DNA from 2 places in the Shewanella sp. BJSY2023SW005 genome. Region 2 is predicted to be linked to the other one. Evidence: predicted binding sites of a transcription regulator. Region 2 holds the regulator's gene; the other holds the start of a gene.
The links. The regulator ArgR, encoded in region 2, controls arginine synthesis, uptake and breakdown. The targets are predictions, from matches to a motif close to ANTGAATANNTATTCANT.

Region 1: the regulator ArgR is predicted to act here: its motif matches at 4,104-4,121, upstream of argA (amino-acid N-acetyltransferase).

The regions. Positions count from the first base shown of each region.
Region 1 is NZ_JBKORJ010000037.1:38,894-46,518, reverse strand. It holds gene slmA (nucleoid occlusion factor SlmA) at 101-694, opposite strand; gene dut (dUTP diphosphatase) at 719-1,177, opposite strand; gene coaBC (bifunctional phosphopantothenoylcysteine decarboxylase/phosphopantothenate--cysteine ligase CoaBC) at 1,174-2,370, opposite strand; gene radC (RadC family protein) at 2,499-3,176, shown strand; gene rpmB (50S ribosomal protein L28) at 3,299-3,535, shown strand; gene rpmG (50S ribosomal protein L33) at 3,542-3,715, shown strand; gene argA (amino-acid N-acetyltransferase) at 4,194-5,513, shown strand; gene ACMHXI_RS11365 (PH domain-containing protein) at 5,629-6,159, shown strand; gene rarD (EamA family transporter RarD) at 6,213-7,097, opposite strand; gene ACMHXI_RS11355 (thioesterase family protein) at 7,204-7,625, opposite strand, start outside.
Region 2 is NZ_JBKORJ010000027.1:2,821-10,445, reverse strand. It holds gene ACMHXI_RS08345 (ABC transporter permease) at 1-882, shown strand, start outside; gene ACMHXI_RS08340 (ABC transporter ATP-binding protein) at 879-1,922, shown strand; gene ggt (gamma-glutamyltransferase) at 2,195-3,838, shown strand; gene ACMHXI_RS08330 (Dyp-type peroxidase) at 3,937-4,872, shown strand; gene argR (transcriptional regulator ArgR) at 4,933-5,403, opposite strand; gene mdh (malate dehydrogenase) at 5,689-6,624, shown strand; gene ACMHXI_RS08315 (DUF4124 domain-containing protein) at 6,702-7,145, opposite strand; gene pssA (CDP-diacylglycerol--serine O-phosphatidyltransferase) at 7,237-7,625, shown strand, end outside.

The DNA.
Region 1 (7,625 bases), on a different contig from region 2:
TTATGTTTGTTTGATGTTAATGAAATGCTTGGGTTTGGACAAGGCTAAATCCATAAAAAAAGGACGGTTTTTACCGTCCTTGATCCCGAAAACAGGGGGCTCAGCTCTGTAATAACTGGCTTTGAATAAACTGCCACTGCTCCTCGAAGTGAGCCGTTGGCTTGAGCTTGAATTCACTGCGAACAAACTGGGCAATACGGCCTTCGGCCACGGCCAACAGCAGGTTTGCCAGAATGGCTTCATCCAGGGCGAATTTTTGCCCTTCTCGCAGGGATTTTTCCCGCAGGATCTGCTTCAGATGGGTTTCCAACTTGGCAAACAACAGGTTGATCCTTTCTCTGAGACGCTCATTTTCGCCCAGCAGGGCATCACCGCTCAGTACCCGGGAGATCCCTGGGTTGCGCTCGGCAAACACCAATAACAGCTGCAGTGCCTGTTGGCAGCGTTTCATGGTGTCTTTCTCCTCATCCATGATGAGGTTGATGCGTGACAGCAGAGAGTCTTCAATAAACTCAATCAGGCCTTCAAACATCCGCGCCTTGCTGGGAAAGTGGCGATAGAGCGCCGCTTCCGACACGCCAACTTCCGAGGCCAGCTTGGCGGTGGTAATCCTTTGCCCCGGATTGGTTTCCAGCATTCTGGCAAGGGATTGGAGTATGTGTTCACGACGATTGATTTTTTCTTTTACAGCCATGTTTCGCTCTGTCAGTGGCAGGAATTATTGAGTGCCTGAATGGCCGAAGCCACCTTCGCCTCTGTCCGAGGTGTCAAATTCATCCACCAGTTTGAACTGGGCTTGAACGACGGGCACAAACACCAATTGGGCCAAGCGGTCACCTATCTCCAGGGTGAAAGGTGTCTGGCTGCGGTTCCAGCAGGAAACCATCAGCGGGCCCTGATAGTCAGAGTCGATAAGGCCGACCAGGTTGCCGAGTACTATGCCGTTTTTGTGGCCCAGACCCGAGCGGGGCAGGATCACCGCCGCCAGAGAAGGGTCGGCCACATGAACCGCAATTCCGGTCGGGATCAATACAGTTTCACCCGGGGCTATGGTGATGCTGGTGTCCAGCATGGCACGTAGATCCATGCCGGCACTGCCTGGGGTCGCATAGCTTGGCAGCGGAAATTCACTGCCAATACGCGAGTCGAGAATTTTCAGTTCTATGGGTGTTTTCATGAGTTGTTTTTATGCTTCGCTATCAGGATCAGCAACTGTTTGGCCAGGCTCAACTTGTCGGTGGCCGGCAGTTCATCACAACCTGTTGCAGAAAATACTTTCAGGGCATTCCGGTCGGCGTTGAAACCCTGACCCGGAACAGACACATCGTTGGCGGCAATCATATCGAGTTTCTTGCGCTTGAGCTTGTCACGCGCATAGGTCTCCACCTCATGGGTTTCTGCCGCAAAACCCACAGTAAAGGGCCGGATAGGATGGCTGGCGACCGTGGCCAGAATATCCGGGTTACGCACCAGTGCCAATGCCATGGTTTCGGAAGATTTTTTTATCTTGGCTTCGGCGACATCGGCGACACGATAGTCTGCCACTGCAGCGCAGCCAATAAAAATATCCTGCTGTTCCACCCGGTGCATCACGGCATCGAGCATCTCTTTGGCCGATTGCACATCGACTCGGGTCACCCCTGCCGGGGTCGCCAAATTAACCGGGCCGCTGACCAGAGTCACTTCGGCGCCCATCTGCGCCGCAGCGGTGGCCAGTGCAAACCCCATCTTGCCTGAGCTGTGGTTGGAGATATAACGCACAGGATCTATCGCTTCGCGGGTCGGTCCTGCAGTCAGCAGCAGCTTTTGGCCTGCCAACAGCTGTGGCTCAAAGCAAGCGGCGGCTCGCTTGGCGATATCATTGGGTTCCAGCATACGCCCCGGGCCGACTTCACCACAGGCTTGGCTGCCGCTATCCGGGCCCCAGATACCATAGCCGCGCTCGGCTAGCACCTTGAGGTTCTCCTGAGTCGCTACGTTTTGGTACATCTGTTGGTTCATCGCCGGGCAGAGCACCACCTTAGCCGCCGTTGCCAGGCAGGTGGTGGTGATCAGTTCATCGGCCATACCGGCACGAATGCGGGCCAACAGGTTGGCGGTAGCGGGGGCAATGATAACCAGATCGGCCCAGCGGGCCAACTCGATATGCCCCATGGCTGCCTCGGCCGCAGGATCCAGCAGATCTGAGGCAACAGGATGGCCGGATAACGCCTGCAAGGTCAGCGGGGTAATGAATTCCATGGCGCTCTGGCTCATGACGACTCTGACTTCGGCACCTCTGTCTTGCAGGCGCCGCACCAGATCGGCACTCTTGTAGGCGGCAATGCCACCGCCAATCCCCAAGAGGATTTTTTTATGCTTCAGGCTCATAGAGACAATCAACTGATGGTAATTGGCGGCTAAGATATCACAAAGCTCCCCCGACTTGGCAGGATGCAGCTTCAAAAATCTCGACCATAATTGAAACAAAGTATAGGGCACAGGGATGGGAGCCAAGGATGGGGATCAGAGACTGGCCAACGGGCGAGGGACCGAGGGAAAAGTTGCTGCAGCAGGGAGCCAAGGGCCTGAGTGATGCCGAGTTACTGGCAGTATTACTGCGTAACGGCCTGGCGGGGCAGAGTGCGGTCGAGTTGGCCAGAGATTTGCTCGCGGCATTCGGTTCACTGCGGCAACTCTTGGTGGCACCGCTGAATCAGGTTGCCCGAATTCCGGGAATGGGGCCGGTAAAATATACCCAATTGCAGGCTGCTGCCGAACTTTCGAGGCGAATTTCCCGGGAAAAGCTGCAAAGAGGGGCGGTTTTGACAAATCCTGATTTGACTCGCGACTATTTAATGAGACAATTAGCAGACCGTGCCACCGAGGTGTTTGCGATTCTGTTGCTGGATAGCCAGCACCGAGTGATCCAATTCGTGGAGTTATTCCATGGCACCCTGGACTCTGCATCCGTCTATCCACGAGAGGTGGTTAGGCTAGTGCTGGAAAAACAGGCCGCGGCGGTCATAGTTTGCCATAATCACCCGTCCGGCGTGGCTGAGCCCAGCCAGGCTGACAGGCGAATTACTGAGCGGTTGAAATGTGCGCTCGCAACCATAGATGTTTCACTTCTGGATCATATGGTTGTAGGGGATTGCGAGATAGTTTCCTTCGCAGAACGCGGATGGATGGATTGATCCATCGCTTGATCTTTCCTCAGTTATCCTGTATAACATGCGCCCTCTTTGTGCCTCGGGCGACGGCCATACGAGGTACATTAATGCTCGAGCGTTAAAATTGTTTTTTGGAGAAGATTGACATGTCAAGAGTATGCCAAGTTACTGGCAAGCGACCAATGGTTGGTAACAACCGTTCGCACGCAAAAAACGCAACTCGTCGTCGTTTTTTACCTAACCTGCAGAACCACCGTTTCTGGTTAGAAGACGAAAAGCGTTTCGTACAATTGCGCGTTTCTACCAAGGGTATGCGCATTATCGACAAGAAAGGTATCGAAGTCGTTGTTGCTGAACTTCGTGCCCGTGGCGAGAAGGTGTAATAGAAAATGGCTAAAGCTAAAGGCAATCGTGAGAAGATCAAGCTGGTTTCAAGCGCCAAGACTGGTCACTTCTACACTACCGACAAGAACAAGCGTAACATGCCTGAGAAAATGGAGATCAAAAAGTTTGATCCCGTAGTTCGTCAGCACGTTATCTACAAAGAAGCCAAAATCAAGTAATCCACTTGGTATTTGAATTCTTGGAAAGCCCCTCTCGTAGGGGCTTTTTTTTGATTTGAATTTAGCCGCCGCGGCCGTAGTCGAGCCGGTTTGGCTCTCGTTGCTCTTAAGCTTATCTCCTTTGTCACCAAGCTGCCTCTATCACCTTCAATCCACTTTAGTCCTGAGTTATTCCGCGTAAGGATCCGGCTGCTGGCCTTCTGCGGTTCAGGTGGATTCATACTTTCTAAACAGATCCCTGCTATACCTTTCTATGCAATCACTTGAACCGCAGCGGCGAATATTTACTCGGTTTGAGTCTCAGGGGGGAAGATGCTGGATATGACTTACCCTTCATGTGAATAGTTAGAGATTTAAAATAAGTATTTGTGCAAATAAATTCTTTTTAAGTGAATTTAAATGCATTATTATGTTGTCCGTGCCACGGGGGTGGCATTCATTTTATGTCGGCTTTAACGAGTGTGAGGTAAATCCCAAGGTGCGTACCACAGAATTGGTTGATGGTTTTCGTCATTCTGCTCCCTATGTCAATGCTCACAGGGGCAAGACATTTGTTGTGATGTTGGGGGGCGAGGCGTTGGCTCAGCCTAAGTTTCGCTCCATCATCAATGATGTTGCTCTGCTGCATAGCCTGGGGATCAAGGTGGTATTGGTCTATGGCGCCCGGCCACAGATAGACGAAGCCTTGGCTAACAATCAGATTGAGCCTGCCTACCATCAAGGCGTGCGGATCACCGATGAAGCCACTCTCAAGGTCATTAAGCAGGTAGCCGGTTCTTTGCAGTTTGATATTACTGCCAGGTTGTCCATGAGCCTGTCGAACACGCCGATGCAGGGCGCACAGATCAACGTGGTCAGTGGTAACTTTGTCATCGCCCAGCCTTTGGGGGTCGACAATGGTATTGACTATTGCCTCTCAGGCAAGGTGCGCCGTATCGATGTTCAGGGACTCAAACGGCAGATGGAAAACAACTGCATCATCCTGATGGGGCCGATAGCGGCCTCGGTCACTGGCGAGAGCTTTAACCTCACCGCCGAAGAAGTGGCGACTCAGGTGGCTATCAAGCTCAAGGCCGACAAGATGATAGGCTTCAGCTCCCAGAATGGTATTTTGGATCGCAACGGTGATGTGATTGCCGAGCTGATGCCCAACGATGCCCAAAAAATTCTCGATAAACTGGCCGGCCAGGGTGAAGGCTGTGTCGGCACCATGGCATTTCTCAAGGCCAGTATTGATGCCTGTCGCAGCGGTGTGCCCCGTTGCCATCTGGTCAGCTATCTGGAAGATGGTGCCCTGTTGCAGGAACTCTTCTCCCGTGAGGGCATAGGTACCCAGATAGTCACAGAGAGTGCCGAGCGCTTGCGGCGCGCGTCCATTGCCGATATTGGCGGCATACTCAACCTGATCCGCCCGCTGGAAGAACAGGGGATCCTGGTGCGTCGCTCCCGCGAGCAACTGGAGATAGAAATAGAGCAGTTTATGCTGATTGAGCGTGATGGCCTGGTGATAGGCTGCGCGGCGCTCTATCCCTTTGAAGAGGACAACGCCGGCGAGTTTGCCTGTCTGGTGGTGCATCCTGACTATCGCGACGCCGATCGCGGTAGCCTGCTGTTGCAGAACATCATAGGCCAGGCCAAGGTGCGTGGTTATTCCAGGCTGTTTGCGCTGACGACCCGCAGCATTCACTGGTTCCTGGAACACGGCTTTGAGCTGGTGGAGGTCGATGCCTTGCCGAATAAGAAGAAGCAGCTCTATAACTACCAGCGTCGCTCCAAAATTTTGGCGCTTGACCTGTAAAAACCGGCCCCGCTCAGCGGGGCTTTTTGTAAGCAGGTATATTTCATTTGTTGACATATTATGTCTTTAGCTCCTAAGCTAAGCCCACTTATGCCTATCCATTAAGGAGCAAGAGATGAACAGTGGAAGTTACGAGTTGGCGCCATTGACCGGCATCGCCAGTGGCAGTTTTATCGCCTTGATACTGATGTTGGCGGCCATCTTGCTGCTGATCCGCATTCGGAAGATGCCGGCAACGGCCAAGAGCGCCGCCTCGGGTTTGCTGTTGGTAACACTGGCGGGATCTGTGTGGGTATTTTGGCAGGCGCAGGCATCCAAGGTGGAATTGACGGCTCAAAGCCTGGTGGTCGAGGTGCCATTCTACGGCCAGAGCCTGGCTCCAGAGCATCTGCGTGTCTCAGAGGCGAAAGTGATTAATCTCGGCGATGCCAGCGGCCCCAGGCTTGGCATGCGTACCCAGGGCATAGGTCTGCCCGGTTACACCCTGGGGTGGTATCGGCTCAACGATGGCAGCAAAGCGTTTGTGGTTCTGACGGAAAAAGATAGCGTCTTGTTACTGCCGACCGACCTTGGTTACAGCCTGCTGCTGAGTATGCCCGAGGCGGAGAGTTTGCTTGAGGGACTGGGGCAGAACCAGCCGGGATAAACGTTGAATATTGCCAACCGGCCCGGAAACTCCATCCGGCCCGGTTGTGTTTGTTACCTGCGAGAGCGTTTTCGCAGCATATCCAAAGTAAACACCACCAGGGCGGCCCAAATAAAGCCGAAGGTAATACTCTTTTCGATATCGAAGGGTTCATCGAACAGGGTCACTGCCATGATAAACATGATGCTTGGGCCTATGTACTGGAAGAAGCCCAGCATGATCAGCGGGATCCGCACTGCTGCACCGGCAAAGCACAGCAAGGGGATGGTGGTGATGATACCGGCGGCCATCAGCAGCAGGTTGAGATCCCAACTGTTGCTGAGCATATTGGCGCCGGCTTCACCAGTGCCCAGCAGTAAAAAGCCCAGCGCTGCCGGCATTAACACTGCAGTTTCGACCAAAAGGCCAGTCTTGGCGTCGACATTGACCTTCTTGCGCAGCAGGGCGTAGAAACCGAAGGAGGCTGCGAGCCCCAGGGATACCAGCGGAATCGAGCCGAAAGAAACCAGCTGGATCACCACCCCGGCGGCGGCAAGCGTTACCGCCACCCATTGTAGTCTCCCGAGCCGCTCCCCCAGAAACAGCATGCCGAGCAACACATTGAACAGCGGGTTGATAAAGTAGCCCAGACTGGCATCCAGCATATGATCATTGTTGACCGCCCAGATAAACAGCAGCCAGTTGCCGGCGATAAGAATCGAAGTCAGCAGTAGTACCGCCAACTGTTTCGGGCGCTTGAGCAACAGCCTGAGCTGTCCGAAACCACCGATAAACTGCATCAGGATCCCCATAAAGACGAAGGACCAGATGATGCGGTGCAGCAAGATCTCGGGGGCCGAGACATGATGCAACAACTTGAAGTACAGCGGCGCAAAGCCCCAAAAAATATAGGCGCAAAGGGCGAGAATGACCCCCTTGCGGTATTCGGTTTCAGGCATAGGTACTACACAATGACGAAAAGGAGAGAAGGGCGATTGTAGGGGGCAAAGCCCCTCGGCTCAAGTTATCGACAACAGATTCAGTGTTTGAGTTTTAAACAGCTACTCAGCCGACCATGTAAGTCCCTGTACCAAAAGCGATATGGCTGCCTTTTTCATTATGCAGCTCCATTCGACAGACAGAGACCCTGTTGCCGGCACGGATCACTGTTCCTGTGCCGCTGAAGACTTCTCCCCAGCCGGGGCGCAGATAGTCGATCCTGAGATCTATGGTGCTCAGGGTTTGCAGTCGCTGTTGCAACTGCTCCACTGTCCAGTTGTCGCGACTGATCACTAAGCCGGAGAATGCCGTTAGGCCGCCAACCACATCCAGCACGGTTGCGGTAACCCCGCCATGGAGTATTTTTTGATGTATGTTGCCGATTAGCTCCGGCTTCATTTTGATCTCCACTTCGACACCAGAGGCGTCGTATCGGCGGATCCCAAGGCCGAGAAGATTGTGAAAAGGCACATGTTTATCAAATACTT
Region 2 (7,625 bases):
GTCTTTACTCTGTTTGCGCTGGAGCGTATGGCGAGGCGCAAACAGCAATTGTTTCAAAAGCAGCTGTTGCTGGAGGCGCCAGAGCCTTACCGGCTCAAAGGTTGGCGTGAGTGGTTGGCGCTCGGCTACTGCTCGCTGTTGCTGCTGTTGGCCTTTGTTTTGCCATTTGTCATTCTCGGCAGTTACGCCTTGGATTACTGGCAACAGAGCTGGAACAGTGACTTTTGGCAGTACAGTCTCAACAGCCTAACAGTCGCCGCCATCAGCAGTGTATTGTGTTTGCTCTTGGCTATCCTCTTGATGTTCATTCGCCGCCTGAGCCCGAGAAAGTGGGACATGTTGCCATCCCGTCTGGTCAGTACCGGCTATGCACTGCCGGGCACAGTGCTGGCGATTGCCGTGCTTATTCCGCTGACCTGGCTTGATTTCAGAATCGATGATCTCTATGCCCTGTTCGAGCGCCAAGGCCCGGGGCTGCTGTTCACCGGCAGTATCGCCGCCCTGGTGCTGGCGTTTTGTATTCGCTTTGCCGCCATCGCCATCGGCAGCATAGAGAGCAGTTACAAACGGTTGTCGCCTTCTCTCGACATGGCGGCCATCAGCCTGGGCAAGACACCGGGTAAAGTACTGGCATTAATCCATCTGCCACTGCTGCGCAGCGGTATTTTTGCCGCTCTGCTGCTGGTATTTATCGAGGCGATGAAAGAGTTGCCGGCTGCCTTACTGCTAAGCCCTGTCGGGTTTCACAACCTGGCTACCCAAGTGTTCCAATACGTCTCCGATGAGCAGTTGGAGCAGGGGGCGCTGGCGGCTATTGTCATTGTGTTGGTGGGGCTGGTGCCCTTGATTTACCTCAACCGTTCGCTGGAGCAAAACAACTGATGTCGACCCTGAGTGTCAAGCAACTCCACAGCCATTATGGCGCCCTGCAGGTGCTCAAAGGGCTGAGCATTACCTTGCAAGCCGGTGAAATTGCCGCCCTGCTCGGACCCAGTGGTTGTGGTAAAACGACTCTGCTCAGAGCCATTGCCGGACTGCAGCCGGTCTCCGCCGGTGAAATTCATATCAGCGGCCGTGCAGTAACCACGGATAAGCTACAGGTTCCGGGAGAGGAGCGTGGCGTGGGGATGATCTTTCAGGACTATGCCCTGTTTCCCCACTTGACGGTCGCGCAGAATATCCTCTTTGGTGTCAAGGGATTGAACAAGGCGCAGCGTCTGAGCCGGCTCGAGGAGATGCTGGATTTGGTCAAGCTCCCGGGGCTTGCTGAACGTTATCCCCACGAGTTGTCCGGCGGTCAACAGCAAAGGGTGTCGATTGCCAGGGCGCTTGCCTATGAGCCTGAACTGCTGTTGTTGGATGAACCCTTCTCCAACATAGATGCCCAGGTCCGCGGCGAGCTGATGCTGGAGATTCGTGCGATCCTCAAGAGCCGTAACGTCAGCGCCGTATTTGTGACCCACAGTAAGGATGAAGCCTTTGTTTTTGCCGATACCCTGGCGCTGTTTGAAGATGGAAAAATAGTGCAGCAAGGCAGTGCTGAAACTCTCTATGCCAACCCGGTCAATCGCTATGTGGCGGACTTTCTCGGCAGCGGTAATTATCTTAAGGCCCTGGTCAGCTGCGAACACTGTGTCGATACTCAAATCGGTCGACTTAAAAGCTCTTTGCCCCATGGTTTGCCACTGAACTGGCAGGGCGAGTTGTTGCTGCGGCCACAGCAGTTGGAGTTACGACCCGACGAACAGGGCCTGGCCGTGGTTACCGAGCGGCGTTTTCTGGGCAATGTTTGCCATTATGATGTGCAGCAAGAGGGCGTCATACTCGAGGTTCGTAGTCATCAGGTACAGTTTTCTCCAGGGCAGAGAGTCAGGCTGTCGGCACTGGAACATCCGTTGGTGTTGTTCGGTAATGGCTGTTAACAACAATTGTTTCATAAGTTTGCTGTGGGTGATAATTTGTTTGTCTCTGTGTTATACCAAGCAATCGGTTTGATTGAACTCATCATAGGTATTCACTGAACCCCGGACTCGCCCATGCGCCGCTCCGGGATGAGAGCGGAGGCGAGATGCATAACTACAGCAATAATAAAATGCAGGACGCACAAGGGATACGGAATATCAGCAACAACTCATGTCGTCAGCTGTTACTCGGCGTCATCGGGAGTTTGGCTGTTTTCTGCAGCACGGGAAGCATGGCGATGGACAGAATCACGGGCGCGGCCTTTGCGAGCCGCTCTGAAGTCTATGCGGTCAATGGCATGGCGGCAACCAGCCAACCACTGGCGACTCAGGTGGCGGTCGATATTCTTAAGCAAGGAGGCAGTGCCGTAGATGCCGCTATTGCTGCCAATGCCATGCTGGGGTTGGTTGAGCCTACGGGTTCAGGCATAGGCGGCGATCTTTTTGCCATTGTCTGGAGCGCCAAAGAGCAGCGGCTCTATGGGCTCAATGCGTCTGGCCGCAGTCCGGCTTCTTTGTCGCTGGAGATGCTCAAGGCCAAAGGGCTTGAGCATCTGCCGCCTTATGGGCCTTTGCCCGTATCCGTGCCCGGTGCCGTGGATGGCTGGTATGAACTGCATGACAAGTTCGGCAAATTGCCCATGAAGGATAACCTGGCACCGGCTATTCATTATGCCCGTGAAGGATTTCCGGTTTCCGAGCTCATAGCCTTCTATCTGGCTCGCAGCGGTGACAAGCTGGCCAAATACCCGGGGTTTAAAGAAACCTATATGCCAGGCGGCCGCATGCCGGCCGTCGGTGAATTGTTTCGAAACCCAGCTTTGGCAAACAGCTATGAAAAAATTGCCAAGGGGGGCCGGGATGTCTTTTACAAAGGAGAGATAGCCCGCAGTATTGCCGCTTATATGCAACAACAGGGCGGTTATCTTTCCTATGAAGATCTCGCTTCTCACAAGAGTGAGTGGGTCGAGCCTGTATCGGTTAATTATCGGGGCTATGATATCTGGGAGCTGCCGCCCAACGGCCAGGGAATAGCGGCACTGCAGATCCTTAAAACCCTGGAGCCATTTAATCTCAAGGCCATGGGGCTGGACAGCGCCGAATATGTGCATCATTTCGTGGAAGCAAAAAAGCTGGCGTTTGCCGACCGAGCCAAGTTCTACGCCGACATGGACTTTGCCAAAGTGCCGGTAGCCTCACTTATCTCCAAAGAATACAACTACGCCAGAGCCAAGCTTATCGATGCTGACAAAGCCGCCGCCAGTGTTGAGCCGGGTAATCCCAATCTTTTACACGGTGATACCATCTATCTCACTACCGCTGATAAAGAAGGCAATATGGTGTCTCTCATCCAGAGCAATTATCGTGGCATGGGCTCAGGCATGACGCCTCCGGATTTGGGATTTGTGTTACAGGACAGGGGCCAGCTGTTTGATCTCACTCCCGGGCGTGCTAACTCCTATGCACCGGGTAAGAGACCGTTTCATACCATAATTCCGGCCTTTGTCACCAAAGATGGCAAGCCTTGGCTCAGCTTTGGCGTCATGGGGGGAGCCACCCAACCCCAGATGCACGCTCAGATCATGATTAATCTGATTGATTTTGGCCTCAACCTGCAGGAGGCGGGCGATGCTCCAAGAATACTGCATACAGGTTCTAGCCAACCGACCGGCGAGCAGATGACAGATGGCGGTTATATCAGTCTCGAGTCGGGCTTTTCCATGGAGACCCGCCGTGAGCTGATGAAAAAGGGGCATACTTTGAGTGATTCTCTCGGAGCTTTTGGTGGTTATCAGGCCATAGGCGTCAATGTTGAAAGCGGCGTTTATCGGGGAGCGTCCGAGTCCCGAAAAGACGGGCAGGCATCAGGTTATTGAAAGCAATCGGCAAAAACGTGCGTGAGCTAATTCAAATTAATGCTCAAGTTGCGGATAATAAGGCCGAAGATGAATTAATCTGAAAGGGTAGATTGCAAATGGATACACAGGTTATGCCACGGGAACAACTGGGAATCTGCGCTGAGGGAAATCTGCACAGCGTTTATCTGATGTTCAATGCCAACGAAGGCGGAGAGTCACAACTGCGTCCTTGCCTGGCCAATGTCGCCCAGTATTTGTATGAGCTGGCAGATCAGTATGCCGACAGTGCCTTTAACGCCTTTGTGGCGATTGGTGCCAACTTTTGGGATCACCTCTATCCGGGAAGCAGACCGGCTGAACTCAGGCCGTTCCCTGCTATGGAGTCGGGTAACCGGGATGCGCCGGCGATAGAGTTCGATATTTTTATTCACCTGCGTTGTGATCGCCTGGATATTCTTCATCTGGTAGCCAATGAGGTCAACGAAATGCTGGAAGGGTTGGCTGAACTGGAAGAGGAGGAGCGCGGGTTCCGCTTTATGGACAGCCGCGATCTGACCGGTTTTGTCGATGGCACAGAAAACCCCAAGGGCAGAGGCCGTCAAGCTGTAGCCCTGGTAGGTGATGAAGACGATGCATTTCGCGGCGGTAGCTACATTCATGTACAGAAATATGTCCATAATCTGAGTAAGTGGCACAGACTGCCGCAGAAAAAGCAGGAAGACATCATAGGCCGCACCAAGCAGGACAACATAGAGTACGCCTCGGAAGACAAACCGCTGACGGCACATATCAAGCGGGTAAATCTCAAGTATGACAATGGTGAGTCGATGGAGATCCTGCGTCAGAGCATGCCCTATGGTTCTGTAAAACAGCAGGGTTTGATGTTTATTTCCACCTGTAAGACACCTAACCATTTTGAAAAGATGCTTCACAGTATGGTTTTCGGTGACGGAGAAGGGCACCATGATCACCTGATGCACTTTACTCAGGCGGTAACAGGCTCCTCTTTCTTTGCCCCTTCTCTGGATTTCATGATCCAGTTTGATGATTAATAGCGCGATAAAAACAAAAACGCCCCTCATTGAAGGGCGTTTTTTTATGGCATTTTCAACTCAGTCTGTGTAATTGAACAGCGACTTCACTGTTTCCAGGGTTTCATCAATGGTCTTGATGCTGGAAGGGCAGATAAAGATAGTATCATCACCGGCGATAGTGCCCAGAATACCTTCTGGCTTGCCGATGGAGTCCAACAGCCTGGCAATTAACTGCGCCGCGCCCGGGCTGGTACGCACCACTATCATGGCTTGGTTATGATCCACATCCAATACCAGATTCTTCAGCGGGCTGCCGGCAGTAGGCACCCCTAGTTCGGCCGGTAAGCAGTAGACCATCTCCTGCTTGGCGTTACGGGTGCGCACGGCACCGAACTTGCTCAGCATGCGCGAGACTTTGGACTGGTTGATATTGGCAAAGCCTTCGGCTTGCAGTGCATTGACTATTTCACTCTGGGAGCCGAAGCGCTCCTCTTTAAGCAGAGCCTTGAAGGTTCTGATTAGCTCATCCTGATTTTTGCTTGCTTGCATCATCTTCTTCTGTCGTTATTCAGAAAATCCCGGCCATTCTGCATATCAAACGGATAAGTGTCAACAAATACCCAAGATGTCTGCATAAAAATGCAATTCAGGTCATTTGGTGGGTAAAAGAAGCCTCAGTGGGCAGTAGAAAACGCTGAAGTTAATTCAGCTTTTGATGAAACAGAGTCATATGACTAAGGGATAATTGCTATTTTTGTGACGATCCTTTAATGTTGCGCCATCACAGAATTAGATCTATGTCACACATAATTCCGAGAATTGACGGAGATAACTATGAAAGTTGCTGTACTTGGTGCTGCTGGTGGTATCGGCCAGGCTCTTGCCCTTCTGTTGAAAACCCAATTGCCTGCCGGCTCTCAGCTGTCACTCTATGATATCGCCCCCGTAACGCCTGGGGTTGCCGTGGATCTGAGTCATATCCCGACAGCAGTTGAAGTTAAAGGTTTTGCCGGTGAAGACCCAACGCCTGCACTGGAAGGTGCCGATGTGGTGCTGATTTCTGCCGGTGTTGCCCGTAAGCCGGGCATGGATCGTTCTGATCTGTTCAATATCAATGCCGGTATCGTCCGTAACCTGATTGAAAAAGTGGCCGCGACTTGTCCCAAAGCGCTGATCGGTATCATCACCAACCCAGTGAACACCACTGTGGCCATTGCTGCTGAAGTACTGAAAAAAGCCGGTGTTTACGACAAGAACCGTCTGTTCGGTGTGACGACTCTCGATGTCATCCGCTCTGAAACCTTTATCGCCGAAGCCAAAGGGCTGAACGTTGCCGATGTTAAAGTCAATGTGATTGGCGGCCACAGCGGTGTGACCATTCTGCCTCTGTTGTCTCAGGTTGAAGGTGTCAGCTTCTCTGATGAAGAAGTTGCTGCCCTGACCAAGCGTATTCAAAACGCTGGTACTGAAGTGGTTGAAGCCAAAGCCGGTGGCGGCAGCGCGACTCTGTCCATGGGCCAGGCCGCTTTCCGTTTCGGTCTGTCGCTGATCCGCGGTCTGCAGGGTGAAGCCAATGTGATCGAGTGCGCCTATGTTGATGGTGGTAGCGAGCACGCTGAATTCTTTGCCCAGCCAGTGGTACTCGGCAAGAATGGTATCGAAAAGGTTCTGCCGTATGGAGAGCTGAGCGCGTTTGAAACCAACGCCCGTGATGCCATGCTGGATACCTTGAAGGCGGATATCAAACTGGGTGTAGACTTCGTTAAGTAAGTCGACTCAGGGAATAAAAAGGAGCGCCGCGGCGCTCCTTTTTGCTACTTGAACTTATTCTACTCTGGCCTTGCTGGCTAGTTTCTTTGGCAAAACAGCCGAATTCTTTCCTGCTGCTCCTTTATCTGCGCCTGCCGTTCTTCTTCTGTCATCTTAATCATTTCACCGGAGGCCTCATCTTTACGTTGCAGTCTGGTGTGGGTATTGAGTACATCCAATTGGAATTTGGCCTTATCACAAATAGCCTGAGCCTGGGCCGCATCTTTCTCCTTGATCAATTTGGCCTGTTTCTCAGACTCAGTTTCCTGCACAACGTCATCTTTTCGCTGCGGCGCGACCGTGCCAATTCTGGCGGGTTGCAGATTTTGGCTGTCCAGTTCGGTGGCTTGTTGTTGTGGCGGCGGCTCTTGGCTGTAGTGGGTAACGCCATTTTCATCGACCCAAGTATAGATGGGCGTTGCCGAGGCAGCGTTGGCTCCGAGTAATGCCAACAGAGCCATAAATAGGCTGATCCTTATCATTGTCTGTTTCCGTTTCTGCAGGGTGAGCTTGTCTGAGCAAGTGTGTTATCTTTGCCGCTATAGACCTTTATTACACCATCAGGTTAAGTGTATGCAAAATTTATCCAAGCCAACAATAAAAACCCGTGGCATCTATCTGTTACCCAATCTGATGACAACGGCAGGATTGTTCTCGGGCTTCTATGCTGTTATCGCTTCCATGAATGGGCACTTTGAGGCATCGGCTATTGCTGTATTTGTTGCCATGTTATTCGATGGACTGGATGGTCGTCTGGCGCGTTTGACCAACACTCAGAGTGCCTTTGGTGCCGAGTACGACTCGATGGCAGATATGGTATCCTTCGGTATGGCTCCGGCCTTGATAGCCTATAACTGGGGGCTTTCTGAATTGGGCAAAATAGGTTGGCTGGCGGCCTTTATCTATTGCGCCGGGGCTGCCTTGCGTCTGGCGCGCTTCAATACCCAAGTAGGAGTGGCCGA